Regions from separate parts of the Streptomyces sp. NPDC028289 genome, predicted to be linked through region 2. Evidence: riboswitches for the same ligand, from Rfam matches in the RefSeq annotation. Region 2 holds a riboswitch; the other holds the start of a gene.
The links. A riboswitch is a leader RNA that binds a small molecule or an ion and turns the genes downstream of it on or off. The one in region 2 is predicted to bind glycine.
Positions count from the first base shown of each region.

Region 1 (15,441 bases), on a different contig from region 2:
CGACACGGTGAACACGGGCATCTACGTCATGGAGCCCGAGGTATTCGACTACGTCGAGGCCGACGTTCCCGTCGACTGGTCCGGCGATGTCTTCCCTCAGCTGATGAAGGAAGGCAAGCCGGTCTACGGCTATATCGCCGAGGGTTACTGGGAGGACGTCGGTACCCACGAGTCGTACGTGAAGGCGCAGGCCGATGTCCTGGAGGGCAAGGTCGACGTCGACATCGACGGCTTCGAGATATCCCCGGGCGTATGGGTCGCCGAGGGCGCCGAGGTGCACCCGGACGCCGAGCTGCGCGGGCCGCTGTACATCGGCGACTACGCCAAGGTCGAAGCCGGCGCGGAAATCCGCGAGCACACCGTCGTAGGGTCCAACGTCGTCGTGAAGAGCGGCGCCTTCCTGCATAGGGCCGTCGTCCACGACAACGTGTACGTCGGGCAGCACAGCAATCTGCGGGGCTGTGTCGTCGGGAAGAACACCGACATCATGCGGGCCGCGCGGATCGAGGACGGGGCGGTCATCGGTGACGAGTGCCTGATCGGTGAAGAATCGATCGTTCAGGGCAATGTCCGGGTCTATCCCTTCAAGACCATCGAGGCCGGCGCCTTCGTCAACACGTCGGTGATCTGGGAGTCCCGGGGACAGGCTCATCTGTTCGGTGCCCGGGGCGTTTCCGGGATCCTGAACGTCGAGATCACGCCGGAACTGGCCGTACGGCTGGCCGGTGCGTACGCGACCACCCTGAAGAAGGGGTCCACCGTCACCACGGCCCGCGACCACTCGCGTGGTGCCCGTGCGCTCAAGCGGGCGGTGATCTCCGCGCTCCAGGCCAGTGCCATCGACGTACGCGACCTGGAGAACGTGCCGTTGCCCGTGGCCCGGCAGCAGACCGGGCGGGGCAGCGCCGGCGGGATCATGATCCGGACCTCGCCCGGGGTGCCGGACTCCGTCGACATCATGTTCTTCGACGGGCAGGGCGCCGACCTCTCCCAGGCCAGCCAGCGCAAGCTGGACCGGATCTTCGCGCGGCAGGAGTACCGGCGCGCGTTCCCCGGTGAGATCGGCGACCTCTATTTCCCGGCCAGTGTCTTCGACTCGTACACCGGGTCGCTGCTGCGGAACGTCGACACGACCGGGGTCGCCGAATCGGGCCTCAAGGTCGTCGTGGACGCCTCCAACGGCAGTGCCGGGCTCGTGCTGCCGAGCCTGCTCGGCAAGCTCGGTGTGGACTCGCTGACCATCAACCCCGGCCTGAACGAGGCGAGGCCCACGGAGACCGCCGACCAGCGGCGGGCCGGGCTGGTGCGGCTCGGCGAGATCGTGGCGTCCTCCGGGGCCGCGTTCGGTGTGCGGTTCGACCCGGTCGGCGAGCGGCTGTCCCTGGTGGACGAGAAGGGCCGCATCATCGAGGACGACCGTGCGCTGCTGGTGATGCTCGACCTCGTCGCCGCCGAGCGGCGCAGCGGCCGGGTGGCACTTCCGGTCACCACGACCCGGATCGCCGAGCAGGTGGCCGCGTACCACGGCACCCAGGTCGAGTGGACGACCACCTCTCCCGACGACCTCACGCGTGTGGGGCGCGAGGAGGGCACCATCTTCGGCGGTGACGGCAAGGGCGGGTTCATCGTTCCGGAGTTCAGCAGCGTCTACGACGGCACGGCCGCGTTCGTACGCCTGATCGGCCTGGTGGCGCGGACGCAGCTCACGCTCAGCCAGATCGACGCCCGGATCCCCAAGGCGCACGTTCTCAAGCGGGACCTGGCCACACCGTGGGCTGTCAAGGGACTGGTCATGCGGCGTGTCGTCGAGGCGGCCGGTGATCGTTTCGTCGACACGACCGACGGGGTGCGGGTCGTCGAGACCGACGGGCGCTGGGTGATGGTGCTGCCCGACCCGGCGGAGGCGGTCACCCACCTGTGGGCCGAAGGGCCCGACGACGCGTCCGCGCAGGCTCTGTTGGACGAGTGGTCGGCGACGGTGGACAGCGCCGGACGGTAAAACCGCTGCACGCGTGCGTGCCGGACAGGTGTCCCCACGGGGGCCGGTCCGGCACGCCGGTGGGGCCGTTCGGAGGTACTGGTCGCGACGTGCGACGATGTGCGGCATGCCGCAGCAACCCCCCGTTCGGAGCAGCGCCGCCCGGCCGTCGCGCCCGGACGCCTCCATGTCGTTGATCACCAATGTCATGGACCACAGCCTCGACGACGGGTACGCCGAGGCGGCCGCGCGGAAGCGGGCTCAGGGGGAGAGCGGCGGCATGCCGAAAACCCTCCGGGCCAGGCTGGGGCTCGCCGGCGGTCTGGTGCTGGCGGCCCTCGTGGTGACCGTGGGAGCGGCGCAGGCGCGCGTGACGGCGCCGGTGGTGGCCAAGGAGCGCCAGGAGCTCATCGACAGGGTCGACCGGGAGACGGCGGCCGCCGACAAGCTGGAGACCAGTGTCGACAAGCTGCGGGACGACGTCAGCGCCCGCCAGCGTGCCGCGCTGCAGGAGAGCGGCGGCAGCGGGCAGGCGGACCTGGTGGACGTCCTGTCGGGCGCCACGGCGGTGCACGGCCCCGGCGTGAAGCTGGTGGTGAACGACGCCAAGGAGGCCTCCTCGGGCGGCGACGCCGGCAATCCCCGGGAGACCTCCGGTTTCTCCGACACCGGCCGGGTACGGGACCATGACATGCAGCGCGTCGTGAACGGGCTGTGGGCCGCGGGTGCCGAGGCGGTCTCGATCAACGGGCAGCGGCTGACGGCCCTGTCCGCGATCAGGGCCGCGGGGGACGCGATACTTGTCGACAACAGGCCGCTGGTACCGCCGTACACGGTGCTGGCGGTGGGGGACGGGGAGAAACTCGGCTCCAGGTTCCAGGACAGCCCCGACGGGCTGTACCTGCATGCCCTGGAGGAGAACTTCGACATCCGGGCGGCCCTCTCCACGGAGAGTGACGTCCGGTTGCCCGCCGCGCCCAGTGTGATCGTACGTACAGCACAGCCGTACACCGAGAAGACGGAGAAGGGCACATCGTGATCGCCGTACTTGGCCTCGTCGTGGGCGTCGTGGCCGGACTGTTGGTCCGGCCTGAGGTTCCGGCGGTCGTCGAGCCGTATCTGCCGATCGCCGTCGTCGCGGCGCTCGACGCCGTCTTCGGTGGTCTGCGGGCCATGCTCGACGGGATCTTCGACGACAAGGTCTTCGTGGTGTCGTTCCTGTCCAACGTGGTGGTGGCCGCGCTGATCGTCTTCCTCGGCGACAAGTTGGGTGTGGGCTCGCAGCTGTCCACGGGGGTCGTGGTGGTCCTCGGTATCCGCATCTTCTCCAACGCCGCGGCGATCCGGCGGCACGTCTTCCGGGCGTGAGCGGCATGGGCGAGCACGAGAAGGAGCCGGAGCACCGGCTGCGCAGAGAACTCCCGGCCGAGGTGCCCGCCACGGCGCCGGAGGCAGGGTCCGCCGCCGAGCCGAAGCCGGAGGCCAAGCTGACCGGCCGCGAGAGGCTGGTCCAGGGGCTGTGGCCGCCGCGGGTGAGCCGGGCCCAACTGATCGTCGCCGTGCTGCTGTTCGGGCTCGGGTTCGGGCTCGCCGTGCAGGTGGCGTCGAACAGCGACAGCGACAGCGCGCTGCGCGGGGCCCGTCAGGAAGATCTTGTCCGCATCCTCGATGAACTGGACGACCGTACTCAGCGTCTTGAGGACGAGAAGACAGGACTCGAGAAGCAGCGCCAGGAGTTGCAGAGCAGCTCCGACCAGGCGGCGGAGGCCCGCAGGCAGACGGCCGAGAAGGAGCGGCAACTCGGTATCCTCGCGGGCACCGTGGCGGCGCAGGGTCCTGGCATCACGATGACGGTCGACGACCCGAAGGGGACGGTGCAGGCGGACATGCTGCTCGACGCGATCCAGGAGTTGCGCGCGGCCGGCGCGGAGGCGATCCAGGTCGACGGGGTCCGGGTGATCGCCGGCACCTACCTCACCGACTCCGGGAAGAGTGTGAGCGTCGACGGGAACAAGATCACCCAGCCCTACGTTTTCAAGGTGATCGGCAAGCCGCAGGACCTCGAACCGGCCCTCAACATCCCCGGAGGCGTGGTGCAGACCCTCGAGAAGGAACAGGCGACTGTGACCGTCGAGCGATCGGCCAAGATCGTCGTGGATGCCTTGCGACCGGCGAAGCAGCCTGACTACGCTCGGTCGTCCTCACAGTGAACCGGTGGTGCATGGGGGACGTCCGGCGAGGGCATGAGGATGCGGGGGGTCGGCGCACCGGGGAACCGGAGCGTGGTGGAAACTGTCTGGTGGATACGGACGTTGTGTGGTTGTCCGGGTCTGCCGGTTTATTCAGTCAGGGTTCGTCCTGCCCCACGGGCGGGTCTGTTTCGGTCAAGGGGAATCGCCCGTGAAGTTGTTTGCGAAGTTGTTCGGCAAGAGCGCGCGAGAGGGTAGCGACAACGCGACCGCGCGCCATCGGGCACAGCCCGACGCGGAGGGCCAGCGCCCGCTGTTCCGGGACCAGGTGGCTGGTCCGGGGGGTGACATTTCGGGAGGTCAGGGCGCGCCGTCAGTTGACCCGTCCCAGTCCGGCGGCATAGGTTTCCGGCAACCGTCAACCTCAGGTACGGGTGGAGGGTTCGCCTCCGGCCCGTACGCGTCCAACGCCCCGGCGGGGCAGCCGCGGCAGGAGGATCCGTCCATGTCGGCCCTGGTTTGTACGAGGTGCGGTAACCGCAACGCGGAGAACGCCCGCTTCTGTTCCAACTGCGGAGCCCCGTTGCGCGCGGGCGCCGTCCCCGAGCGTGCGTCGGAGACGACGTCCACGATCTCGATCTCCGGCCTTGAGGCCTACGACGCCGAGGTCACTGGCCAGACCCAGATGCCGTCGCTCTCTCCGGAGGCGCAGGCGGCGGTCGACGCGCTGCCGCTCGGCTCCGCGCTGCTGGTCGTGCGCCGGGGCCCGAACTCGGGCAGCCGGTTCCTGCTGGACAGCGACCTGACCACGGCCGGCCGCCACCCGCAGAGCGACATCTTCCTGGACGACGTGACGGTCTCGCGTCGGCACGTGGAGTTCCGCCGTCAGCCGGACGGCTCTTTCACGGTGGCCGACGTCGGCAGCCTCAACGGCACGTACGTCAACCGGGAGCGCATCGACCAGGTTGCTCTGTCGAACGGTGACGAGGTCCAGATCGGCAAGTACCGGCTGGTCTTCTATGCGAGCCGGCAGGGCATCTGACCCTCCGGAGCTCGCCTGGAGGACCCAGGGAAGAAGGTCCATGCTGCACACACCGAGCGGCGGTACCGGTCACGGCACCGCCGCCACGGAACCCGGGCTGATGAGCATCGGCACGGTGCTGAACGTGCTGCGCGACGAGTTCCCCGAAGTCACCATCTCCAAGATCCGTTTTCTGGAGTCGGAGGGGCTCATCGAGCCGCGCCGTACTCCTTCCGGGTACCGGAAGTTCAGTGCCGGGGACGTGGAGCGTCTCGGGCACGTCCTGCGGATGCAGCGGGACCACTATCTGCCGCTCAAGGTCATCCGGGAGTACCTGGAGGCCATGGAGCGCGGCGAGGCGGTACAGCCGCCCGTGCTGGGGCGGCAGCGGGACGGTGAGGCCGTGCCGGTGGTCTCCGAGGCGCCCACGGTGGCGCGGATCGGCCGGGACGAGCTGCTCGCGGCCGCCGACATCGACGAGAACTGCCTCGCGGAGTGGGAGTCGTACGGGCTGATCGCTCCGCTGGAGGACGGCGTGTACGACGCCGAAACGGTCACTGTGGCCTCTCTCGTGGCCGAGCTGGGCCGGTTCGGGATCGAGCCACGCCATCTGCGGGCGATGAAGGCCGCCGCCGACCGGGAGGCGGGCCTGGTGGACCAGGTGGTGGCGCCGCTCAAGCGCCACCGCAACCCGCAGACCAGGGCCCATGCGGAGGCCCGTACGAAGGAGCTGGCGGCGCTCACGGTGAAACTGCATGCCGCGCTGATGCAGACGGCGCTGGGGGTGCGGCTGCCGTGAGTACCACGACAGGACCCGGGCGGAGGCCGGATCGGGCGCGCGTTCCCGGCCCGACTACCCAAACGTCCCGGGCACGGCCTAGGGTTGCTGTGTGAACGAGCTCGATGTCGTAGGTGTCCGGGTGGAAATGCCCTCCAACCAACCGATCGTGCTCCTGCGCGAAGTGGGAGGCGACCGTTACCTCCCCATCTGGATCGGGCCGGGGGAGGCAACGGCGATCGCGTTCGCCCAGCAGGGCATGGCGCCTGCCAGGCCGCTGACGCACGACCTGTTCAAGGACGTGCTGGAGGCCGTCGGCCAGGAGCTCACCGAAGTGCGCATCACGGACCTGCGTGAGGGCGTCTTCTACGCGGAGCTGGTCTTCGCCAGCGGGGTCGAGGTGAGCGCCCGTCCGTCCGACGCCATAGCGCTGGCGCTGCGCACCGGAACGCCGATCTACGGCAGTGACACGGTGCTGGACGACGCGGGCATCGCGATCCCGGACGAGCAGGAGGACGAGGTGGAGAAGTTCCGCGAGTTCCTCGACCAGATCTCGCCCGAGGACTTCGGCACCAGCAGCCAGTGAGGGACCGGATCGGCCCGTCATCCACCAGGAGGTCGGTGACCGGGCCGGTTCGTGACAGAAGGCCCGTGACGGGCCGGTTCGGGGCTGGTCACAGCCGAAACTCATGGGCAATTGCCAGCGGCCATTGAGAGCGTCCTACGGCCTCCCGCCAGAGCATTCGGCTAGCCTTTCCCCGCGGTGGGGCACGGGAAACCACTCCTAGGGTGATTATCACTCGGCGTGCCGAGTGTGGCGATCGTTGACGCACCCCTGGTGACTGCCTACCGTCGAGAAGGCAGGTCAAGGACGGAGGTCGGCGTGAGAAGCAGCGGCGACGGTATGGCTGGGGGTGCCCCCGGACGCGGTTTCGGGGAGAGCGGTCCGTCCCCGCTTCACAGCAGCATTGCCGGTCACGCCCCGCAGCGGCCGACCGCAGTGCCGAGCGGCGGAGGGGCGGCGTCCATGGCCACCGAGGAGATCGGCTACCGCGGGCCCACGGCCTGCGCGGCGGCCGGCATCACCTACCGGCAGCTCGACTACTGGGCCCGCACCGGCCTGGTCGAGCCCAGCGTGCGGCCCGCCTACGGGTCGGGCACCCAGCGTCTCTACAGCTTCCGGGACGTCGTCGTCCTGAAGATCGTCAAGCGGTTCCTGGACACCGGGGTCTCACTCCAGAACATCCGCACCGCCGTCCAGCACCTGAGGGAACGCGGTTTCCGCGATCTGGAGCGCATGACCCTGATGAGCGACGGTGCCACGGTCTACGAGTGCACCTCGCCCGACGAGGTGCACGCCCTGCTCCAGGGCGGTCAGGGCATCTTCGGGATCGCGGTCGGCGTGGTGTGGCGGGACGTGGAAAGCGCTCTCTCCCAGCTGCACGGCGAGCGCGTCGACACCGGGGAGACGCTCGTCGGCCACAACCCGGCCGACGAACTGGCGCGGCGGCGCAACCGCGCGGTCTGAAGGCCTCATGTGACGCCCCGGCACGGGAAACCGTGCCGGGGCATTGTCAGTGGTGTGGTGCAGCATCGGAGATGTGAGAAACGCGCCCACGATCCTGCATCTCGACATGGATGCCTTCTTCGCCTCGGTGGAGCAGGCGTCCAAGCCGAGCCTGCGCGGGAAGGCCGTGGTCGTGGGCGGGCTCGGACCGCGCGGTGTGGTGGCCACCGCGTCGTACGAGGCCCGGGTCTTCGGGGTGCACTCCGCGATGCCGATGGGGCAGGCGCGGCGGCTGGCGCCGAACGCCGCGTATCTGGTGCCGCGCTTCGGGCTGTACCGGTCGATCAGCGAGCAGGTGATGGGGCTGCTGCGGGGGCTCTCCCCGCTGGTGGAGCCGCTCAGCCTGGACGAGGCCTTCGTGGATCTGGAGGCCGGTGGGGTGGCCTGGGACGCCACGTCGGCGCGGCTGGTCGGGGAGAGGCTGCGCGCCGACATACGGGCCGCCACGGGGCTCTCCGGGTCCGTCGGGCTCGCCGCCTCCAAGATGCTCGCGAAGATCGCCTCCGAACAGGCCAAGCCGGACGGACTGGTGCTGATCGAGCCGGGCACGGAGCGGGCGATGCTCGGGCCGATGACGGTGCGGACCCTGCCGGGGGTGGGGCCGGCGACGGGGGACCATCTGCGGCGGGCCGGGATCACCACGGTCGACGAGATCGCCGAGGCGGGGGAGGACGAGCTGGTACGGCTGCTCGGCAAGGCGCACGGGCACGCGCTGTACGCGATGGCGCTCGCGCACGACGAGCGGCCCGTGGTGGCCGAACGGGAGACGAAGTCGGTGTCGGTCGAGGACACCTACGACGTGGACATCCACGACCGGCTGCGGGTGGGCCTGGAGGTGCAGCGGCTGGCCGACCGGTGCGTGCGGCGGCTGCGGGGGGCCGGGCTGTCCGGGCGGACCATCGTGCTGAAGGTGCGGCGGTACGACTTCTCGACGCTCACCCGGTCCGAGACGCTCAGAGGGCCGACCGACGACCCGACGGTGGTGCGGGAGGCGGCCGCGCGGTTGCTGGACTCGGTGGACACGACGGGGGGCGTGCGGTTGCTGGGGGTGGGGGTGTCGGGGCTGGCCGACTACACGCAGGAGGACCTGTTCGCGCAGGCGGCGGCAGGGGAGGGGGCGGCGGAGTTCGCGGCGGAGGAGGACGTGGCGGAGCCGGTCGCTGAGGAGCAGGTGGTTGCCGAGCGGCGGTGGCCCGCGGGGCACGACGTGCGGCATGCCGAGTACGGGCACGGATGGGTGCAGGGGAGCGGGCTCGGGCGGGTGACGGTGCGGTTCGAGACGCCGGGGTCCATGGGGCCGGGGAGAGTGCGGACGTTCCGGGTCGAGGACCCTGAGCTGGAGCCGGCGGAGCCGCTGCCGTTGGCACCGGGGGTTTCGGCGGACGGCGTGCGTACGTGACCGTGGGTCGGCGCTGGGGGGCTCACCGGCGCTGGCAGGGTGGCGCTGCGCCCACCCGTGCCGCCCCAGCGGCACGACTGCCCGCGGCTGAAGAAACCTGAAGGGGCGCGGGGAACTGCGCGATCAGCCCTCACCGGCCCGCGGCCAAACCACGACCGTACCCGGCGTCGGCGTCACGCCCCCGCGTCCTCCGTCCCCGCCAGCTTGCCGAAGTCGTGGTCCGGATGGTCGTGGGGCGGGGGAGCCGTGTCCAGGCCGTAGTGGTGGTAGAGCTGGAGTTCCTGTTCCGGGGAGAGGTGGCGGCCCACGCCGAAGTCGGGGGCGTCTTTGATCAGGGCGCGGTCGAAGGGGACCTGCAGGGTGCCCTCGACCAGTTCGCTGGGCTCCAGGGGCACGAAGGCGTCCCGGGAGAACAGGCCGGTGCGTATGGCCGCCCACTCCGGCACGCCCGTCGCGTCGTCGAGGTACACCTCGTCGATCGTGCCGATCTTCGTGCCGTTGCGGTCGAACGCCTTGCGGCCGATCAGGTTGCGCGGATCGATGTCGGTCTGCACGGGCCCTCCACTTGGTCGCAACTCATCCGTAAGCACTACAAAAGAGCACATTGAAGGAGGCGGCCACTCGAAGACTCCGGTGTTGCCCCCGCTGGTAGGCTGGCAGGCGGCTGCTGACCCCGTGCGGGAGAGTCCTCCGGGAAACCGGAGGCGCCGAAGGAGCAAATCCTCCCCGGAATCTCTCAGGCTCACGTACCGCACGGACGAGGTCACTCTGGAAAGCAGGGCGGATGCCGACGGTGTCCGCTCTCACCGACGGTGAAAGCCGGTGGTCCACAAGGGCGCACCGGCGAAGCTCTCAGGTCAGATGACAGAGGGGGAGGCCGTCGGGGTACCCGTGCCGGGGTACCCCTCGAAGGTCGCGTCAGACCAGGAGGCCTCCGCAATGACCGCCCAGCGCATTCCGCTCTCCGAGCTTGAGCAGGGTATTCCCTTCGAGCAGCGCCATATCGGCCCCGACCACGAGGCTCGGGCCAAGATGCTCGCCCAGGTCGGGTACGGCTCGCTCGACGACCTGACCGCGGCCGCCGTGCCGGACGTGATCAAGAACGCCGACCGGCTCGAGCTGCCGGCCGCCCGGACCGAGGCCGAGGTGCTGGCCGAGCTGCGGTCGCTGGCCGACCGTAACCAGGTGCTCGACTCGATGATCGGCCTGGGGTACTACGGGACCTTCACGCCGCCCGTGATCCTGCGCAACGTGATGGAGAACCCCGCCTGGTACACGGCCTACACGCCGTACCAGCCGGAGATCTCCCAGGGCCGGCTGGAAGCGCTGCTGAACTTCCAGACCGTGGTCGCCGACCTCACCGGGCTGCCCACCTCCGGTGCCTCGCTGCTCGACGAGGGCACGGCCGCCGCCGAGGCCATGGCCCTGTCGCTGCGCATGGGCAAGAACAAGAAGGGCGTCTTCGTCGTCGACGCGGACGCGCTGCCGCAGACCATCGCCGTGATCCGGACCCGGGCCGAGCCGACGGGCGTGGAGGTCGTGGTCGCCGACCTCCACGACGGTATTCCGGCTGACCTCGCCGGGCGTGAGATCAACGGGGTCCTCGTCCAGTACCCCGGTGCCTCCGGTGCCGTACGCGACATCAAGGCCGTCGTCGAGCAGGCGCACGCAGTGGGCGCGCTCGTCACCGTCGCCGCCGACCTGCTCGCGCTGACCCTGCTGACCTCGCCGGGCGAGCTCGGGGCCGACATCGCCGTCGGCACCACCCAGCGGTTCGGTGTGCCGATGGGCTTCGGCGGGCCGCACGCCGGTTACATGGCGGTCCGGGAGAAGTTCGCGCGCAGCCTGCCCGGACGGCTCGTGGGCGTCTCCGTGGACGCCGACGGGAACAAGGCTTACCGGCTGGCGCTGCAGACCCGCGAGCAGCACATCCGGCGGGAGAAGGCCACCAGCAACATCTGCACCGCGCAGGTGCTGCTCGCCGTGATGGCCGGTATGTACGCCGTCTACCACGGTTCCGAGGGGCTCAAGGCCATCGCGCAGCGGACGCACCGCTACGCCACGATCCTCGCCGCGGGACTCACGGCCGGCGGTGTCGAGATCGTGCACGGCGCCTACTTCGACACCCTCACCGCGCGCGTGCCCGGCAAGGCCGCCGAGATCGTCGCCGCCGCCCGCCAGGGCGGTGTCAACCTGCGGCTCGTCGACTCCGACCACGTCTCCATGGCCTGCGACGAGACCACCACCCGCGCCCAGCTGGGCGCCGTGTGGACGGCCTTCGGCGTCGAGGGCGACGTCGAGGCGCTGGACGCCGTCACTGAGGACACGCTGCCCGAGGCGCTGCTGCGCACCGACGGCTACCTCGCCCACCCCGTCTTCCGGCAGCACCGCTCCGAGACCGCGATGCTCCGCTACCTGCGCAGGCTCGCCGACCGGGACTACGCGCTGGACCGCGGCATGATCCCGCTGGGCTCCTGCACCATGAAGCTCAACGCGACCACCGAGATGGAACCGGTCACCTGGTCCGAGTTCGGCCAGCTGCACCCGTTCGCGCCCGCCGAGCAGGCGCAGGGCTACCTGACCCTCATCCGGGAGCTGGAGGAGCGGCTCGCCGAGGTCACCGGGTACGACAAGGTGTCGCTGCAGCCCAACGCCGGATCGCAGGGCGAGTTCGCCGGGCTGCTCGCCGTACGCGCGTACCACCGCGCCAACGGCGACGCACAGCGGACCGTCTGCCTGATCCCGTCCTCCGCGCACGGCACCAACGCCGCCAGCGCCGTCATGGCGGGCATGAAGGTCGTCGTCGTGAAGACCGCCGAGGACGGCGAGATCGACGTCGAGGACCTGCGGGCGAAGATCGAACAGCACCGTGACGAGCTCGCGGTCCTGATGATCACCTATCCCTCCACGCACGGGGTGTTCGAGGAGCACGTCGCGGACATCTGCGCGCAGGTGCACGAGGCCGGCGGACAGGTGTACGTCGACGGCGCCAACCTCAACGCCCTGGTCGGACTGGCCAAGCCCGGGCACTTCGGCGGGGACGTCTCCCACCTCAACCTGCACAAGACCTTCTGCATCCCGCACGGCGGCGGCGGTCCGGGCGTCGGTCCGGTGGCCGTACGGGCCCACCTGGCGCCGTACCTGCCGAACCACCCGCTCCAGCCCGCCGCCGGGCCGGAGACCGGCGTCGGGCCGATCTCGGCCGCGCCGTGGGGATCCGCGGGGATCCTGCCGATCTCGTGGGCGTACGTCCGGCTCATGGGCGGCGAGGGGCTGAAGCGGGCCACGCAGGTGGCCGTGCTCAGCGCCAACTACGTCGCCAAGCGGCTGGAGCCGCACTACCCCGTGCTCTACACCGGGCCCGGCGGGCTGGTCGCGCACGAGTGCATCATCGACCTGCGGCCGCTGACCAAGGCGACCGGAGTGAGCGTCGACGACGTCGCGAAGCGGCTCATCGACTACGGCTTCCACGCGCCGACGATGTCCTTCCCGGTGGCCGGCACGCTGATGATCGAGCCGACCGAGTCCGAGGACCTCGGTGAGCTGGACCGGTTCTGCGAGGCGATGATCGCCATCCGGGCGGAGATCGACAAGGTCGGGGCGGGGGAGTGGCCCGCCGAGGACAACCCGCTGCGCGGGGCTCCGCACACCGCGGCCGCGCTCGGTGGGGAGTGGAAGCACGAGTACAGCCGCACGGAGGCCGTCTTCCCAGGCGGCGTGTCCGCCGCCGACAAGTACTGGCCGCCGGTGCGCCGGATCGACCAGGCCTTCGGCGACCGGAACCTGGTGTGCTCGTGTCCGCCGCTGGACGCGTACGAGGACTGACGCACAGGGTGTGAGGGAGGCCCCGCTTCGGCGGGGCCTCCCGCTTTCACGCCGGGTAGGCGTGTGTCTGGGTCGCCTTCACCGTCGCCCAGACCGTGGCGCCCGGGTGCAGGTCCAGTTCCGCGGCGGCGACCGTGGTGAGGTCGGCGGCGAGGGCGAGTTCCCCGGTCAGGTCGGCGCGGATCTGGTCGCCGTGGGTCTCCAGGCCGGCGACCTCGCAGCGCCAGAGGTTGCGGGCGCTGGCGCCCGTGGGGCGGTCCCGGAAGAGGGTGACTGCGCTCGGCGGGAACGCGACGAAGACGTCACCGGCGAGGACTTCGGTGGTGGTGATGGTGGTGCTGTTCGAGGGTGCCGTGTCCAGTTCGACCGTGTGACCCTCGGCCCGGCCCCGGTAGAGGTTGAGGCCGACCAGGTGGGCGATGTAGTCCGTGCGCGGGTGGCGGGCGATGTCGGCGGGCGTGCCCTCCTGGACGACCCGGCCGTGTTCGATGACGACCAGGCGGTCGGCCAGCACCATGGCGTCCAGCGGGTCGTGCGTGACCAGGACCGCGACCGCCTCGAACTCGGCCAGATGACGGCGGAGTTGAGAACGCACGTCGAGGCGGGTGCGGGCGTCCAGGGCGGCGAGGGGTTCGTCGAGGAGGAGGAGACGGGGGCGGGTGGCCAGCGCGCGGGCCAGTGCGACGCGCTGGGCCTGACCGCCGGAGAGTCGGCGGGGTTTGACGCCGGCGTGCGCGGTGAGGCCCATGCGGTCCAGCCAGGCGGTCGCCTGGGCGCGGGCCTCGGCCTTTGTCGCGCCCTGGCAGCGGGGGCCGAAGGCGACGTTGTCGAGGGCCGTGAGGTGGGGGAAGAGGAGGTAGTCCTGGAAGACGACGCCCACCGGGCGGGATTCGGGGGGCGTGCGGTCCAACTCCGTGCCGTCCAGGTGGAGATGGCCGGCGGTGAGGGGGGTGAGGCCGGCCAGGGCGCGGAGGGCGGTGGTCTTGCCCGCGCCGTTGGGGCCGAGGAGGGCGACGACCTCGCCGGGGGCGGCGGTGAGGGTGATGTCGAGGTGGAAGGTGGGGCGGGTGACGACGAGGTGGGCGTGGAGGCCGGGCGTCGCCGGGTGCAGGTGGGTGGGGGGTGCCGCCCGGCCTTCGGCCGGGATGGGGTTCCCACCCGCACCACTCGTGTGGGTATCAGTGTCGGGTGCGGATGGCCCCTGCGGGGGCTGAGCGCCGTCGGCGGCCGCGGGGTGTCGGTGTGTCATCGGGGCGTCGTCCACCAGGTCGTCCTCAAGATGCCGTCATCCAACGATCGCGCAGTGCCGCCAGTACCGCGATCGACACCGTCAGCAGCACCAGGCTGAGGGCGATCGCCGCGTCAGGGTCGTTCTGCAGGGCCAGGTAGACGGCGAGCGGCATGGTCTGGGTGCGGCCGGGGAAGTTGCCGGCGAAGGTGATCGTCGCTCCGAACTCGCCCAGTGCACGGGCCCAGGCCAGGACCGCGCCGGCCGCGATGCCGGGGGCGATGAGGGGGAGCGTGACCCGGCGGAACGCGGTGAAACGGGAGGCGCCCAGGGTGGTGGCGGCCTCCTCGTAGCGGGGGTCGGCGGCCCGCAGCGTGCCCTCGACGCTGATCACCAGGAACGGCATGGCCACGAAGGACTCGGCGACCACCACACCGGCCGTGGTGAACGGGAGCGTGATGCCGAACCAGGCGTCCAGCCACTGGCCCACCACTCCGTTGCGGCCGAGGGCCAGGAGCAGGGCCACACCGCCCACCACCGGGGGGAGGACGAGGGGAAGGGTGACCAGCGCCCGTACGAAGCCCCGGCCGGGGAACTCCGTGCGGGCCAGCAGCCAGGCCAGCGGTACGCCCAGGACCAGGCTCACGGCCGTCGCCGCCGTCGCGCAGACCAGGGAGAGCTGGAGGGCCTGCCACACCTCGGTACTGGTCAGCAGCGACGGCAGGCTGCGCCAGGGGGCCCGCACCAGCAGGGCGACCAACGGCAGGAGCAGGAAGACCAGAGCTACCGCTCCGGGGAGGAGGAGCGGTAGCGGCACGGCCGACCGGACGCGCCGGCGCCGCGGACCGCCCGTGAGGGTGCCGGCCGCGGCGCCGGACTCGTCGGCCTTCGTCACGGCTTGAGGAACCCGGCGTCGTTCAGCACCTTCTGGCCCTCGGCGGACTGCACCAGGGCGATGAACGCCTTGGCCACCGTCGGGTTCGGGGCGTTCTTCAGGAGGGCGATCGGGTAGTCGTTGATCGCGTTTGCGGACTCGGGGAACTCCACGCCCTCGACCTTGCTGCCGGCGGCCTTGACGTCGGTCTTGTAGACGACCGCCGCGTCGGCCTCCTTCAGCACCACCTTGTTGAGGGCGGACTTCACGTCCTCCTCGTAGGAGACGGGGGTGAGCTTCAGCTTGCCGGCGTCCAGGGCCTTCTGCGCGGCGGCACCGCACGGCACCGTCTTGTCGCAGAGGACGACCTTGAGCGAGGGCTTGGTGAGGTCCTTCAGGGAGGAGATCTTGTCGGGGTTGCCCGGCAGGGTGGCGATCTCCAGCTGGTTGCGGACGAAGGTGGCCGGCGTGGTGGCGGTGTCCTTCTTGTCCGTCACGATCGCCATGGTCTTGGCGCTCGCGGCGGCGAAGACGTCGGCCGGCGCACCGCTCGTGATCTGCGCGGCGAGGGTGTCACTGCCG
Region 1 covers NZ_JBVHTI010000008.1:1,441-16,881, forward strand. Annotated here, with positions in the region: gene ACZ4UV_RS36660 (sugar phosphate nucleotidyltransferase) at 1-1,999, shown strand, start outside; gene ACZ4UV_RS36665 (DUF881 domain-containing protein) at 2,106-3,017, shown strand; gene ACZ4UV_RS36670 (small basic family protein) at 3,014-3,346, shown strand; gene ACZ4UV_RS36675 (DUF881 domain-containing protein) at 3,352-4,188, shown strand; gene ACZ4UV_RS36680 (FHA domain-containing protein) at 4,379-5,209, shown strand; gene ftsR (transcriptional regulator FtsR) at 5,250-5,987, shown strand; gene ACZ4UV_RS36690 (bifunctional nuclease family protein) at 6,079-6,552, shown strand; gene ACZ4UV_RS36695 (MerR family transcriptional regulator) at 6,850-7,494, shown strand; gene ACZ4UV_RS36700 (DNA polymerase IV) at 7,568-8,932, shown strand; gene ACZ4UV_RS36705 (PRC-barrel domain-containing protein) at 9,106-9,486, opposite strand; glycine riboswitch at 9,601-9,694, shown strand; gene gcvP (aminomethyl-transferring glycine dehydrogenase) at 9,872-12,757, shown strand; gene ACZ4UV_RS36715 (ABC transporter ATP-binding protein) at 12,804-14,006, opposite strand; gene modB (molybdate ABC transporter permease subunit) at 14,032-14,880, opposite strand; gene modA (molybdate ABC transporter substrate-binding protein) at 14,877-15,441, opposite strand, start outside.
Region 1: another riboswitch for glycine. It lies ahead of gcvP (aminomethyl-transferring glycine dehydrogenase); the one in region 2 lies ahead of gcvT (glycine cleavage system aminomethyltransferase GcvT).

Region 2 (15,441 bases):
CCCCTTGATGAAGTGCCAGTACTGGACGTAGACGGGCTGGTCCAGACCGAGGTTGTGCTTGACCGCGGCGATGTCCGCCTTCGACGGGCTCTTGCCGATGTACTGCTGTGCCAACTGGTCGGCGGTCTGCCCGGCCAGCCGTGGCAGCACGAAGAAGATGGCGAAGGTGACCGCGGAGACGACCAGCAGCAGGATCACCGCTGCGAGCGTCCGACGGAGGATGTACGAGATCACGGGGATCGGCGCTGGCGCCCGCGGGCCGTGAGACCCGCGGGCACCAATGCCTTCACCTGCCTTCCGGGGCTGCTACTTCGACGCGACGCCGATGTTGAGGTAGTCGTACTGGCCGCTGAAGGCCGCCGTGGAGACCAGGTTGGTGAAGGTGGTCGGGCGAGCCAGCAGGACCTTGAAGTAGGTCAGCGGCACCAGGGCGGCGTCGTCCATGGTCTGCTTGTCGATCTGCGTGTAGATGCTGTTGCGCTCGGCGTCGTCCTGCGTGCCGATCGCCTTCTCCAGCAGACCGTTGACCGTCTTGTTGTCGTACTGCGACAGGTTGGTGTTACCGGACTGGCTGATCGCCTGGCCGTTCAGGATCTGCTGCAGGAAGCCGTAGCCGGACGGCCAGTCGGCACCCCACTGCATCATCATCAGGCCGACGTTCTGCTTGTTGTCGAAGTTCGGGACACCGGCGTAGTCGGTGAAGTACTTGCCCGAGGGGTACTGCTTGAGGGTGGCGTTGATGCCGACCTTCTTCAGCGAGTTGATGATCGCCGTGGCGGCGTCGATCTCCTGCGGGCGGTCCGAACGGGCCGTGATGTTGGTGTTGATCGACGTCTTGCCGCAGGCCTTCAGCTGCTCCTTGGCCTTGGCCACGTCGCCCTTGTTGCCGGTGGTGGCGTAGACGTCCGCCTTCGAGTAGCCCGGGATGTCCGGCGGCAGCACCGTGGTGGCGACGTCACCGCGGATCGGGCCGCCCTCGGCGGTCTGCACCGAGACCTTGTCGATCGCGTACTCGACGGCCTTGCGGCAGGCGACGTTGTCGAACGGCTTCAGCTTGGTGTTGATCGCCATGTAGACCAGACGGCCACCGTAAGTGTTGTCCGTGTTGGCCTTCTTGCTGGCGTCGGTGAGCACCTGGGCCTGCGTGGCGGCCTGGACACCCGTGCCGCCGAGGTCGATCGCGTCGCCGGCCTGGACGTCCTTGTCGATCGTCTCGGCGTTGACCTTCAGGTTGACGACGATCTTGTCCGGCAGCTGCTTGCGCAGCGGGTCGGTCTTCGGGTCCCAGTTCTTGTTGCGGACCAGCACGGCCTGCTTGCCGTCCTGGTAGCTCTGGAACTGGTACGAGCCCGAGGACACGATGTTCTTGACGTAGTCGACGCCGTTGTCCTTGGCCTGCGGGACCGGGGCCGTCTGCGGGGCCGAGACCAGGTAGTCGAACTCCTGGAAGGCCTGCTTCAGGTGGAAGACGATCGTGGTGTCGTCCGGGGTCTCGATGGACGCGAGGCCCTTGGCGCTCTTGTCCTTGTAGGGACCCTTGTACTTGTCGCCGCCGACCAGGAACTGCTGGAAGTAGTTCGGGCCGAGGGAGAGCACGTCACGCGCGAAGTTGGAGCGCTCGACGGCGTACTTGACGTCCTTGGACGTGATCGCCGTACCGTCCTGGTACTTCAGACCCGAACGCAGCTTGTACGTCCAGGTCTTGCCGCCGTCGCTCGGAACGCCCTTGCTCGCGGCGAGGTCCGGGACCAGGGTGTTGCCCTTGGAACCGGGGCCGGGCTCGAACGTCATCAGCGGGCGGGCGTACAGCCGGCTGAAGTTGTACATGTAGGCGTAGTACGTGTTACCGGGGTCGAACGAGTCCGGGACGTCGGACAGCTCGTAGGTGACCGTCCCGCCCTTCTTGTCGGACGCGTTGACGACACCCTTGGTAGCCGCGTTGGCCGCGGCGGAGCTGCCGCCGTTGCCGTCCTTGTTGTCATCGGCCTTGCTGCACCCTGCAACCAGCAGGGTGGCGGAGCCGATGGCCGCGATCGCGGCCAGCGCTGACCTTCGCATGATGGGCGGGTTCCCCTCCATTGTCGGAAACTTTTCGGGCTCTCGGTGACAGCAGGCGTCAGCGGCTGCGCGGGTCGAGAGCGTCGCGGAGACCGTCACCGAGCAGGTTGAACGCCAGCACGGTCACGAAGATGGCAAGGCCGGGCACGATCATGTACTCGGGATCGACCTGGTAGTACGTCACCGCTTCGCGGAGCATGCCGCCCCAGGACGCCTGCGGGGGCTGGATGCCGACGCCGAGGAAGCTGAGGGACGCCTCGAAGAGGATGTTGGTCGGGATCAGCAGCGTCGAGTAGACGATGATCGGGCCGACCAGGTTGGGCATCAGCTCCCGGAACAGGATGTACGGGCCCTTGGCGCCCATGCCGCGGGAGGCGTCGACGAACTCACGCTCCCGCAGGGCGAGGGTCTGGCCGCGCACGATCCGGCCCAGGTAGGGCCAGTTGAAGAAGCCGATGACGAATATGAGCACGCTCAGGTGCAGCGGCAGTCCGTTCAGGCCGAACGCGCCGCCCTGGAGGGTGGCGGAGATGGCGATGGCGAACAGCAGGAGGGGGAAGGCCAGGAAGGTGTCCATCAGCCGGCTGATGACCGAGTCGACCCGGCCGCCGTAGTAGCCCGCGACGACGCCCATGATCGCGCCGATCACGTTGGACAGGATCGTCGAGCCGAAGGCGACGACCAGCGACACCCAGGAGCCCTCCAGGATGCGGGTGGCGATGTCGCGGCCGAACTTCGGATCCACGCCCAGCGGGTGATCGAGGCTCATGCCGCCCCAGCCGCCGTTGGGCAGCGAGGTGTTGGCGTCGATCAGCTCCTGGTGGAAGGCGTTGGGGTCGAGACCGAACAGGGCCTGGATGGGGCGGGCGAGGATCGCGACGAGAATCAGCAGAACGACAACGATGCCGCCGGCCACGGCGACCCTGTCCTTCTTGAACCGGGTCCAGGCGATCTGTCCGAGGGAACGACCCTCGATCTGCCCCTTACCGGCACCCTCCAGCACAGCCTCCGGCTGTGCCTCGGCTGCCGCCCCGGTGGTCTCGATCGGTGCGGTCACGGTGAGCGACCCCTCTCGCCGGCGGTGACCGGCCTACGCCAGCCGCGGATTGCGGCTTTGTCGACTTGCTCGATCATGAGGTTTAAACCGACCTCATGTCTGACTGGCGAGTCTTCAGCGTCGTCGCGATCACCCGCCAGATCTGGCGAAGAAAGTATGCGCAACCGTGATGCAGTCCGAGGGATTCCGTTATCCGAACAGTGGGTAACGCCCCTCGGACACGGGTCAGTTGGGACAGAACGCCGAATCCGGCCGGAACGGAGCGTTCCGGCGTCATCTACGCGCGGAGAAATGTGTTCGTTACGTAAATCTTGTGAACCCCCTCGGTCGACCCGAGGGGAGAGCGCCCCGTCGCGTCAGTAACCGCCCTGGGCCGGTGGATACCCGTACCCCGTCGCCGGCGCCGGCGGCAGCGCCGCGTGGGCTTCGCGGTCGTAGAACGGCCGTGCCGTCGCCCGCATCCACATCACGACCGGGTCGTACTCGTCGGTCATCGCGACCGTCGACACCGGCAGCCCGTCCGGCACCGCCCCGATCGACTGCTGCATCATCCCCCGCACCGAGTCCACGGCCGGCGGCGAGGTGTCGTACACGTCCAGGCCGATCGCGAGGTACGGCGCCCCGAGGGCCGGCTGCACCCAGGCGCGGCGCAGGGAGCGCACCGCGGGGGTGCGGTGGGCGTTCTGCGTGAGCAGGGCGTAGAACTGCGGGATCTCGATGGCCGGTTCGGTGAGCCGGAGCGGGCCGGCCGGCTGGCGGTCCAGGCCGGTGGCGATGCGGCGCAGGTCCAGCCAGGGGATGCCGACGCCGCCGCCCGGTGCGTGCGGGTTGAGCCAGAGGCCGAAGTGGTCGGGGTAGAGGGTGCGGGCCACGTCGATGCCGTCGACCACCTCGTACGAGCGGTTCCAGCCGCTCGCGGAGAGTTCCTGGGCCGAGGTCACACAGGGGGCGTAGCCGTGGCCCTCGACCTCCATGTTCCCGTACTGGGCGTCGGGGGAGCCGGCCTGGCCGTGCCAGAGGAGCATCCAGATCTGGCCGGAGGAGGGCGTGGCGAGGGCGCGGAGGAGTGCCTCGTAGGCGTCGTAGCGCCCGGGGGTTACCTGGCGCAGCATGTGCTCGACCTGTCCGGTCGCCGCGGTGCCGCTGGCGCTCACGTGTTACCGCCCCTTCATCTGGTGCCCCGCGTTTGGAGACAGCTTATGCGCCCAGGGGGCGGGGGCCGATTGTCCGTGCGCGGGTGCGGCTTCGTGGTGGCTGGTCGCGCAGTTCCCCGCGCCCCTTGGTTGGCTGCCCTGAGGGCGTTTCTAGTGGCCGTATTGATAGAAGGGACGCACGTTCTCCCGCATCCAGTGGCCGACCGGGTCGTCCGCCACGTCGAGCAGGACCAGGTTCACCGGCCACCTCACCGGCACCCGGCCCAGTGCCTTGCCCAGGGCCTCCAGGGGCAGGGCGCGCACGTCGCCCTCCCACTGGGAGAGTTCGACGCCCACGAACATCACCGGGTCCGCAGTCTCGACCGCGGCGAGGCAGCGGCGGGCCGAGGCGACGACGCCGATCGCCGCGAACTCCGCCGACGCCGCGGCCAGGAAGTCCATCGGGTCGTCCTGCCAGTCCGGTTCGAAGAGGCGGACCCGGCCGCCGGAGGCGGGGCCGTCCAGTTCGGTACGGCCGGTCCGGCAGAGCTGGGCGACCGCCTCCGGCGGCAGCGGGACCCCGACGACTCCCCCGGGGTTCACGGCGATGCCGACCTGCGGGGGCAGCCCGCGGGCGAACTCGACCGCCGGGGCGATCGTGTACGACAGATGGGAGCCGGCCACCAGGCGGAACTGCTCCTCGGAGCTGAAGACCGGCACGTACACCTGGCCCGCGATCTCCGTCGTGGGCAGGTCCAGCGGGCCGCTGTGCGGGCCGCCGCCCTCGGGCAGCGGGATCCACAGGAAACTCCGGCCCAGTACCTCGATGAGCCGGCCCGCCGCCGCGGGCACGCCGAGGGAGGCCGACAGGACCTCCTCCAGTTCGTTGCCGGGCCACCCGCCGTGCGGGTGGGGGTGCGCCTGTGCCGGGAAGTCCGCGGGAATGTCCGCCGGGAAGTCCATCTGCCTACCGCCTGCTGGAAACCACTGGTGAGGCTGGAAAGGCTAGCGGGTGACACCGACAAAGCCACCCCACCAGCCGATTCAGGCCGCGAAGGCGATCCGGCGCAGTACGTCCGCCGCGTCCCGGTCGAGGAGGACCGCCGAACCGACGCCCTCGGGCAGCCTCCCCTTCTCCGCCGCGCGCAGCAGCCGCCCGGCCGCCCGGCGGTGGCGCAGGAAGGCGTACCGGGAGACGCCCCGGCCGCGTTCGCGCTGGCCGTCCAGTGCCGTGCCCGGCGTGACGTCGAGGAGCAGCAGGTGCAGGGTGCCGCCGCGGCGGCGGGCCTCCCGGGCCAGCCAGTCGCGCACCCAGGCCTGGGTCCCGCAGTCGTGCACGACCACGCCCTCGCCGGTGCCGAGGGCCCGACGCAGCCCGGCGTAGTGGGCGATGCGGACCAGCGGGCGGTAGACGGCGTACGGCAGGAGGCGGGCCAGGCGGGAGTCCCAGCGGTCGCGGGTGTCCTGGGAGTCGATACGGATGCCCTGGACGGTGCGGTGCATCAGGGTGGACTTGCCGCTGCCGGGCAGCCCCGTGACCACGACCAGGTCACGGGGGCCGAAGAGCAGGCCGTGCGGGCTGTGCCCGGCGCGATCGCGCAGGTCGCGGACGACCGGTGCGGGGAGCTCGCCGCACCGCTCGCGGGCCGGGGCCGCCGGCTGCCGGGGCACGGCGATGCCCGTCGTCGTCGCGTATGCCGTGGTCCTTGTCACCGTGATCGTCCTCCCTGGGGGTTCAGGAAAGGTTCTCCCCACTTAACGTAAAGAGAAGGTAATCACGGCGTCTCGCGGTTCCGTTCGCGTACTGCCACAGGCCCGTCACAGAACGGAGGGCCAGGTCCGGCCTGCCACGGCCCCGGGCGGCGTGCAATGATGTCCGCGCCAACTGCATACCGGCCGCTTGAATCCGCGCGGGAGAGTCCCCAGCCGTCTTCGCTGGGGCGCCGAAGGAGCAAGTCCCTCCCTTGAATCTCTCAGGCCCCGTTACCGCGCGGGCGAGGCACATCTGAAAAGCGGGCCGCTGTGTCAGTGGCTCCACCCAAGGTGCAAGTCGTGGTCACATCCGTGGTCAGGGCGAACCTCTCAGGTTCCGATGACAGATGGGGAGGACAGCCCTCGCCTGTCATGCCCTTGGGACCTCCGGGAGACGACCGACCGATGAGCAGTACCGATTCCGCCGCACCCCGCCGTACCGCGCTCGATGCCCTGCACCGCTCGCTCGGCGCGACCATGACCGACTTCGCCGGCTGGGACATGCCCCTGCGCTACGGCTCCGAGCGCGACGAGCACGTCGCCGTACGGACCAGGGCCGGGCTCTTCGACCTCTCCCACATGGGCGAGATCACCGTGACCGGCCCCCAGGCCGCCGCCCTGCTGAACCACGCCCTGGTCGGCAACATCGCCTCCGTCGGCGTGGGCCGGGCCCGCTACACCATGATCTGCCGGGCCGACGGCGGCATCCTGGACGACCTGATCGTCTACCGGCTGGCCGAGGCCGAGTACATGGTCGTCGCCAACGCCTCCAACGCCCAGGTCGTCCTCGACGCGCTCGTGGAACGCTCCGCCGGCTTCGAGGCCGAGGTCCGCGACGACCGGGACGCGTACGCGCTGATCGCCGTCCAGGGCCCGGAGTCCCCGGGCATCCTCGCCTCCCTCACCGACGCCGACCTGGACGGGCTGAAGTACTACGCCGGGCTGCCCGGCACCGTCGCCGGCGTCCCGGCGCTGATCGCACGCACCGGCTACACCGGCGAGGACGGCTTCGAGCTGTTCGTGAAGCCGGAGCACGCGGTGGAGCTGTGGCAGGCGCTGACCAAGGCGGGTTCCGCGGTGGGCCTGGTGCCGTGCGGTCTCTCCTGCCGGGACACGCTGCGGCTGGAGGCGGGCATGCCGCTGTACGGGCATGAGCTCACCACCTCGCTCACCCCTTTCGACGCCGGGCTCGGCCGGGTGGTGAAGTTCGAGAAGGAGGGCGACTTCGTGGGGCGCGCGGCGCTCGCCGAGGCCGCCGCCCGAGCGGAGCAGAAGCCGCCGCGGGTGCTCGTCGGCCTGGTCGCCGAAGGCCGCCGGGTGCCCCGCGCCGGATACCCGGTGGTCGCCGGCGGCGAGGTGATCGGCGAGGTCACCTCGGGCGCCCCCTCCCCCACCCTGGGCAAGCCGATCGCCATGGCGTACGTCGACGCCGCGCACTCGGCGCCGGGCACGGCAGGCGTCGGCGTGGACATCCGGGGCAGTCACGAGCCGTACGAAGTCGTGCCGCTGCCGTTCTACAAGCGCCGGAAGTGATCACCCCAACCGGCGTCGGCAACAGCCACCGGGCGTGACCTGGCGCACATCGCCGCTGGTCACGCGCGTTCCCAGCAGTCCCCCATTCACCAGCACTCCCCCGCGTACAGGAGAATTCAGGCCATGAGCAACCCCCAGCAGCTGCGTTACAGCAAGGAGCACGAGTGGCTGACGGCCGCCGAGGACGGCGTGGCGACGGTCGGCATCACGGAGCACGCGGCCAACGCGCTCGGTGACGTCGTCTTCGTCCAGCTCCCGGCGGTCGGCGACACGGTGACCGCGGGTGAGTCCTGCGGCGAGCTGGAGTCGACCAAGTCGGTGTCCGACCTGTACGCGCCGGTCACCGGTGAGATCACCGCGGTCAACGAGGACGTCGTCGACGACCCGTCCCTGGTGAACTCGGCCCCCTTCGAGGGCGGCTGGCTGTTCAAGGTGCGCGTCACGGACGAGCCGGACGACCTGCTCTCCGCCGACGAGTACACCGCCTTCACCGCCGGCTGAGAGCCGCCGCAGACCCCGGCCTAGGAGTCGTAGAAACAGATGTCCGTTCTGAACACGCCCCTGCACGAGCTCGACCCCGAGGTAGCCGCCGCGGTCGACGCCGAGCTGGCGCGCCAGCAGTCCACCCTGGAGATGATCGCCTCGGAGAACTTCGCTCCGCTGGCGGTCATGGAGGCGCAGGGCTCGGTCCTCACCAACAAGTACGCCGAGGGCTACCCGGGCCGCCGCTACTACGGCGGCTGCGAGCACGTCGACGTCACCGAGCAGATCGCCATCGACCGGGTGAAGGAGCTGTTCGGCGCCGAGTACGCCAACGTGCAGCCGCACTCCGGTGCCTCCGCCAACCAGGCGGCCCTGTTCGCGCTGGCCCAGCCCGGCGACACCATCCTGGGCCTGGACCTCGCCCACGGCGGCCACCTGACCCACGGCATGCGGCTGAACTTCTCCGGCAAGCAGTTCGACGTGGTCGCCTACCACGTCGACGACTCCGGTCTGGTCGACATGGCCGAGGTGGAGCGGCTCGCCAAGGAGCACCGCCCGAAGGTGATCATCGCAGGCTGGTCGGCGTACCCGCGGCAGCTGGACTTCGCGGAGTTCCGCCGGATCGCCGACGAGGTCGAGGCCTGCCTGTGGGTCGACATGGCGCACTTCGCCGGCCTGGTCGCGGCGGGGCTGCACCCGAACCCGGTCCCCTACGCGGACGTGGTCACCTCCACCACCCACAAGACGCTCGGCGGACCGCGCGGCGGGATCATCCTCGCCAAGCAGGCCTTCGCGAAGAAGCTGAACTCGTCCGTCTTCCCGGGCTTCCAGGGCGGTCCCCTGGAGCACGTGATCGCGGCGAAGGCGGTCTCCTTCAAGGTCGCCGCCTCGGAGGACTTCAAGGAGCGCCAGCGTCGTACGGTGGAGGGTGCGCGGATCCTGGCGGAGCGGCTCACCGCCGCCGACGCCCGCGAGGCCGGCGTGAACGTCCTGTCCGGCGGCACGGACGTCCACCTGATCCTCGTCGACCTGCGTGCGTCGGAGCTGGACGGACAGCAGGCCGAGGACCGGCTCCACGAGGTCGGCATCACGGTCAACCGCAACGCCGTCCCGAACGACCCGCGGCCGCCGATGGTCACCTCGGGTCTGCGGATCGGCACCCCGGCGCTGGCCACCCGCGGCTTCACGACCGAGGACTTCGCCGAGGTCGCGGACGTGATCGCCGAGACGCTGAAGCCGTCCTACGACGCGGCGGCCCTGAAGGCCCGGGTCGAGGCGCTGACGGCGAAGCACCCGCTTTACCCCGGTCTGAACAAGTAGTTCCCTGGTGGGGGCACCCGACGGCGTGTGCCCCCGCCCTCTCTGGAGGAGTTCCCGTGGCCATCTCGGTCTTCGACCTGTTCTCGATCGGCATCGGCCCGTCGAGCTCCCACACCGTCGGCCCGATGCGCGCGGCCCGGATGTTCGCCCGCCGCCTGCGCAACGAGGACCTGCTGGAGTCCGTCGCCTCGATACGTTCCGAGCTGTACGGCTCCCTCGGCGCGACCGGCCACGGCCACGGCACCCCCAAGGCCGTGCTGCTCGGTCTGGAGGGCGCCTCGCCGCGCACGGTGGACGTGGAGACCGCGGACGACCGCATCGAGGCGATCAAGGCCACGCGCCGCCTGTCCCTCCTCGGCGAGCACGAGATCCCGTTCTCCTTCGACGACGACCTGAAGCTCCACCGCCGCAAGGCACTCCCCTACCACGCGAACGGCATGACCCTCTGGGCCTACGACGCGTCCGGGGCCGAGCTCCTCTCCAAGACGTACTACTCGGTCGGCGGCGGGTTCGTCGTCGACGAGGAAGCGGTCGGCGCGGACCGCATCAAACTCGACGACACGGTCCTGAAGTACCCCTTCCGCACGGGCGACGAGCTGCTGCGCCTGACGAAGGAGACGGGTCTGTCGATCTCCGCGCTGATGCTGGAGAACGAGCGGGCCTGGCGCACCGAGGAGGAGATCCGCGCGGGCCTGCTGGACATCTGGCGGGTGATGCAGGCGTGCGTCTCCCGCGGCATGTCCCGGGAGGGCATCCTGCCGGGCGGGCTCCGGGTGAAGCGCCGGGCCGCCGTGACCGCGCGCCAACTGCGCGCCGAGGGCGACCCGCTGGCGCACGCGATGGAGTGGATCACGCTCTACGCGATGGCCGTGAACGAGGAGAACGCGGCGGGCGGCCGGGTGGTCACCGCCCCCACGAACGGCGCGGCGGGCATCATCCCGGCGGTCCTGCACTACTACATCAACTTCGTCCCGGGCGCCGACGAGGACGGCGTGGTCCGCTTCCTCCTCGCGGCCGGCGCGATCGGCATGCTCTTCAAGGAGAACGCGTCCATCTCCGGCGCCGAGGTCGGCTGCCAGGGCGAGGTCGGCTCGGCCTGCTCGATGGCGGCGGGCGCGCTCGCCGAGGTCCTCGGCGGCTCGCCCGAACAGGTCGAGAACGCGGCCGAGATCGGCATGGAGCACAACCTCGGCCTCACCTGCGACCCGGTCGGCGGCCTGGTCCAGATCCCCTGCATCGAACGCAACGGCATGGCCGCGGTCAAGGCGGTCACCGCGGCCCGCATGGCCATGCGCGGCGACGGCTCCCACAAGGTGTCCCTGGACAAGGTCATCAAGACCATGAAGGACACGGGCGCCGACATGAGCGTCAAGTACAAGGAGACGGCCCGGGGCGGGCTGGCGGTGAACATCATCGAGTGCTAGGGAAAGGGGCCCTGACCGGCCCGTTCCTGTCTTTCGGCACTGTCGGGGGCCTTCCCTGCTCACACGGCGGAAAGTCCCCGGAGAGTCTCCGGGACAGACTTGAAAGTCCCCGAAAAGTCCCCGGCGTGTCCCCGGACCGACGATGCTTCCAGGGTGTGTGAGCAGGGCCTCCTCTGGGTCGCCTCCTGTCTCCTCGTGGTGCCTGCTGGTTCCCGGACAGCGAAGTCGGTCGCCGGCGTCGCGCTGCCCTGTGCCGACCGGGACTGGTGAGCAAAAGATCTTGCCGAACCTGCTCGCGATCTGGCTGAGGGTTCAGCCTTGGCGCTGGAAATGGACAGTCGAGCCGGCTCCTGTACCGCGTACTGGTGAGCGCGTCGACGTATCGCGTACACCGGCCGCCTGTGCAGGCATCATGTGCAACGGCCTTACGGGGAGGCCCCTCCCGACACCGCCCGACCGCGATGTCGCCCCCGGGAGAAAGATGTCGACGCCGTCCGGTCGCCCGGCGGCATGCTGAGGACTGCGCACCGCATCGTGGAAGCGCGCTCCTTGCGCCGGGCCCTGTACCGAAGGCCGGGGTGGGTCGCCCCTGTTCGGGAGCGTCCCACCCCGGCTGTCGGCCGTTCTCTACTTTCTCTTGAGGGTGAAGTTCTCGGTGACGGTGGACTTCTTCTTGATCTTCACCGTCGCGACGGTCGGCTGGAAGCCGTCCTTGGCGACGATGACGGTGAGCGGGTTGTTGCGGACGTCGAGCCACAGGGCGTACCCGCCGTGGGTGTCCGTCGTCAGCGTGTAGCTGGTGGCCCAGGTGTCGATCTGGACGGTGGCCCCGGCGATCGGCGCGGTGCCGCCGTCCGCGGTGACCCCCAGCACTGTGCCGGTGATCTTGCCCCAGGTCTTGGGCGGGGCGACGTCCATCTCCACGGGGAGACCGGGCACGGAGTACGGGGTGTCGGAGCTGACGGACAACCGGGCGGTGAAGTCTCCCGGCTGGGTCACCTCGGCCACGGAGGCGTCCAGGGTGATCGTCACCTTCGAGCTCTTGCCGGGCTGGAGGGTGAGCTGCTGTTCGCTCTCGCTCAGCCAGCTGACGTCGGCCGTTTCTCCCTGGTCGTAGCCCGGCAGCACCTCCACCGTCGTTGCGGGGGTTGCGAGCGCGACGCCGCCACCGACCTTGAAGAAGCCGAGCGCACCTCCGCCGCGGTAGGTGGCGGTGTCGGCGTTGGGCAGGGTGGTCCAGGTGCCGGCCTTCGGGTCGAAGGCGAAGGCCTGGTTGGTGATGCTGTTCTGGGTGACGCCACTGGCGGTGACGAGCAGGCCGTTGGCGGAGGTGTAGGCGGCGCCCCAGAGGGTGATCGGCAGGTCGGCGACCTGTGACCACGCGTTGGCGGCGGGGTCGTAGACGTAGGAGTGCTTGTCCTCGCTGTTGCCGTTCAGACCGCCGGCGCAGTAGAGCTTGCCGCTGATGCCGGCGCAGGAACTCCAGGAGATCGACTCCGGGTAGTCGGCCACGGTGGACCATGTGTCGGCAGCCGGGTCGTAGACGGTGACGTCCGTGCTGCCGCAGGATTCCGCCCCGCAGCCGCCGACCACGTAGAGCTTGCCGTCGAGCACGGCGTTGCCGGAGCCGGCGTAGGGCTTGGGCGAGGCGGCGCCGGTGGTCCAGGTGTCGCTTGCCGGGTCGTAGATCTCCAGCTTGGAGTCGGGGTCGCCGCTGGCTCCCCAGCCGCCGACGGCGTAGAACTTGCCGTCGATGAAGCCGTGGGCGGGATCCTCCCGGGTGTCCGCCGCGCCGGCCAGCTTGGTCCAGGTACCGGCGACCGGGTCGAGGACGTACATGTCCTTGGTGTCGGCGCTGCCGTTGAAGCCGAAGGCGGAGTAGACCTTCCCGTCGTTGGTGGCGACAGCGTTGTCCATCAGCTTGACCGGCAGGTCGGGGGCCGCCTGCCAGGCGTCACCGGCGGCTCCCGGAGCCACCTTGGCGGTGGTGCCCGCGGCGGTCGCGGCGGCCTTGCTCGACAGCGGGGAGTAGGTGCCCTTGACCAGTTTCAGCGGGGCGCCGCCCGCGGACTCGATGCTGAACCCGCCGGGCTGTTCCCCCAGTTTGACGGTGGCGGCCGCCGTGCCGGTGTTCTTGATGGTCAGGCTCTCGGTGGTCTGCTCGCCCCAGCCGACCGACGCGGTGACCGAGGTCTTGTCCAGGGTCAGCTGCCCGGCGCCGAGTGCGAAGTCCGCGCCGACAGCGCTGTCGGCCGCCACCTTCACCGTCTTGTCGAGGCCCGTGTAGTGCGGCTTCGCCGCGGTGAAGCCGTGGCTGCCGAGGGAGGAGAACAGGGCGTAGACGCCGTCGCCCAGGGCGGGGTCGTCGGGAGTGGCGAGGGTGACGGCGCTCTGCTTGTCGTCGTCCTTGTTCGTCACGGTGGCGCCGACCAGCCCCGTGGAGGTGTTGGCATCCGTCACGGTGCCGGTAAGCAGACCGCCGGGCAGGGCCGTGACGTGGCGGTCGCCGACGAAAACGTTGTCAACCTTCCACCACCAGCCGAACGAGCTGGTGAAGTGGAAGCGTAGCTGGACCGATGCCTTGCCGGCGTAGTCGGTCAGCGGGAGTTCGACCTTCTGCGCGCCGAAGGTGGTCTCCGTGGCGGACCAGAGACTGGTCCAGGTGGCACCACCGTCGGTGGTCACGTCGACGCCCGCGCTCTGGCCCCCGATGGCCCAGTAGTCGTTGGCGAAGGAGATCTCGGGTGCGGAGTTGCCGGTGAAGTCGTACACGGGGCTGAGCAGTTGCGAGTCCTGGTGCGCGCCGTTGCCGTAGTGGTCGCTGTCGACGACGGCGAACCCGCCGTCGCCGCCGGTGGTGTTGCCGCGTGAGCCCGGGTCGTCGAAGGCCCAGCCGCCGGTCGTCCCGTCGGCGTTGACCACGCTCCAGCCCTTCGGGGCGGAGTCGGTCGAGTCGAACGTCTCGGTGGTGCCTTCGTCATGCACCGAGTAACCGGTGGGCGCGGTGGCCCCCCACGGGTCGACCGGGACCGCGACGTTCAGACTCTGGTCGGAGTCCCCGACGGTGATCTTCTTGGTGGGCGACGTGTAGCCGGGATAGGCGCTGTCCACGTGCAGGGTGTAGTCGTGGCCCTGAGGCAGCTTCAGGTCGAAGGAGCCGGTGAGGGGGTCGGTCCACACCGGACCGCCGGGGACGCCGTCCGCGGTGATCCTGGCGTAGAGCGGCCAGCCGTGGCCGGAGCCGTCGGTGACCTTGCCGGAGACCGTCCGGCTGGGGACCGGGGCCAGGGCGAAGTTCTTGGTGAGGGTGTCGCCGTCGGCGAGGGACACGCCGGAGGCCGTGCTGGTGGCGTAGCCGTAGGCTTCGACGGTGATGTCGTAGCTGCCCACCGGCAGGACGAGCGAGTAGGTCCCGTCGGCGGCGGTGTGCGCGGTGCCGCCGCCCTGGGTGGTGACGGTGGCTCCGGCGACCGGCTTGCCGGTGCTGTCGTCGGTGACGGTGCCGGAGAGCTTCCCGTGCGGGCCGCTGCGGAACGCGGCCAGCCCGTCGGGCGTGCCCAGGCCGGTCGGGCCGTCGTACCCGGCACCGGCGGTGCACAGGTAGGCGGGAGTGCAGGTGCCGTTGTCGCCGCTGGTCACGTCATTGAGACCGGCCCCGGAGGCGTACGGATAGGAGTTGGGGTACGTGCCCGCGACAGGGGTCCCGGCGTCCGCGTACACACTGGCGATGATCGGAGAGGCGGCGCTGGTGCCGCCGTACACCTGCCAGCCGCCACCCCCGTAGGTCTGGTAGACCGCGACGCCGGTGGCCGGGTCGGCCACCGCGGAGACGTCCGCGACGGTGCGCTTGTCGCATCCGGTGTCCGTCTGGAAGGCCGGCTTGGGCTCGTAGAGGGAGCAGCCGGATCCCGGGCCCAGGCCATCGCGGTTCCAGACCGACTCGGACCAGCCGCGTGCGGTGCCGGAGTCCCGGACCAGTGAGGTGCCGCCGACCGAGGTCACGTAGGGAGAGACGGCAGGGTAGGCCACCCCGTAGTCGCTGTCACCCGAGGAGGCGACCACAGCGACACCGGGGTGGTTGTAATGGGCGTCGTACGTCGTCTCGTCCGGGGTCTCGCCGCTGCCCGGGGTGCTGTTGTAGTTGGTGCCGTAGGAGTTGGAGACGTACTTGGCACCGAGCGCGACCGCCTGGTCGACAGCCGCCCCGAGGTCCTCGAAGCTCGGCTGGTCCGCCTCGACGAGCAGGATGTGCGCGTTCGGCGCGGCCGCGGAGACCATATCCAGGTCGAGTGAGATCTCGCCGGCCCAGCCGGAGTCGGGCGCGGGGTAGTCGGTGCCGCCGCGCTCGTCGGCCTTGGTGAAGCAGCCGTTTGCCGTGGTACAGGCGGGCAGCCCGTACTGCTCGCGGTAGACGGCCAGGTCGGCCTCGGCGCTGGGGTCGTCATAGGCGTCGACGATGGCGATCGTCTGGCCCGCACCGCCGTCAGCGGGAAGGCTGTAGGCGCTCTGCAGGTCCCCGGCGCCGTAGCCGCTGGGGCTGACGGAGGCGGCCAGCAGGCCCTTGACGGCCTTGGTGTCGGTGCGGCGCAGGGCGAAACAGGCGGCCTCGCCCTTCTTGGGCGTGGCGCAGGAGGGTTCGAGGGCGGCCTTCTTCTTGGCCGAGGATGCCGAGGCAACGGAC
Region 2 covers NZ_JBVHTI010000014.1:87,338-102,778, forward strand. Annotated here, with positions in the region: gene ACZ4UV_RS48235 (ABC transporter permease) at 1-234, opposite strand, end outside; gene ACZ4UV_RS48240 (ABC transporter substrate-binding protein) at 307-2,058, opposite strand; gene ACZ4UV_RS48245 (ABC transporter permease) at 2,117-3,115, opposite strand; gene ACZ4UV_RS48250 (enhanced serine sensitivity protein SseB C-terminal domain-containing protein) at 3,472-4,269, opposite strand; gene ACZ4UV_RS48255 (enhanced serine sensitivity protein SseB) at 4,420-5,211, opposite strand; gene ACZ4UV_RS48260 (AAA family ATPase) at 5,293-5,967, opposite strand; glycine riboswitch at 6,150-6,247, shown strand; glycine riboswitch at 6,248-6,357, shown strand; gene gcvT (glycine cleavage system aminomethyltransferase GcvT) at 6,406-7,533, shown strand; gene gcvH (glycine cleavage system protein GcvH) at 7,657-8,034, shown strand; gene glyA (serine hydroxymethyltransferase) at 8,074-9,336, shown strand; gene ACZ4UV_RS48280 (L-serine ammonia-lyase) at 9,393-10,760, shown strand; gene ACZ4UV_RS48285 (carboxypeptidase regulatory-like domain-containing protein) at 11,388-15,441, opposite strand, start outside.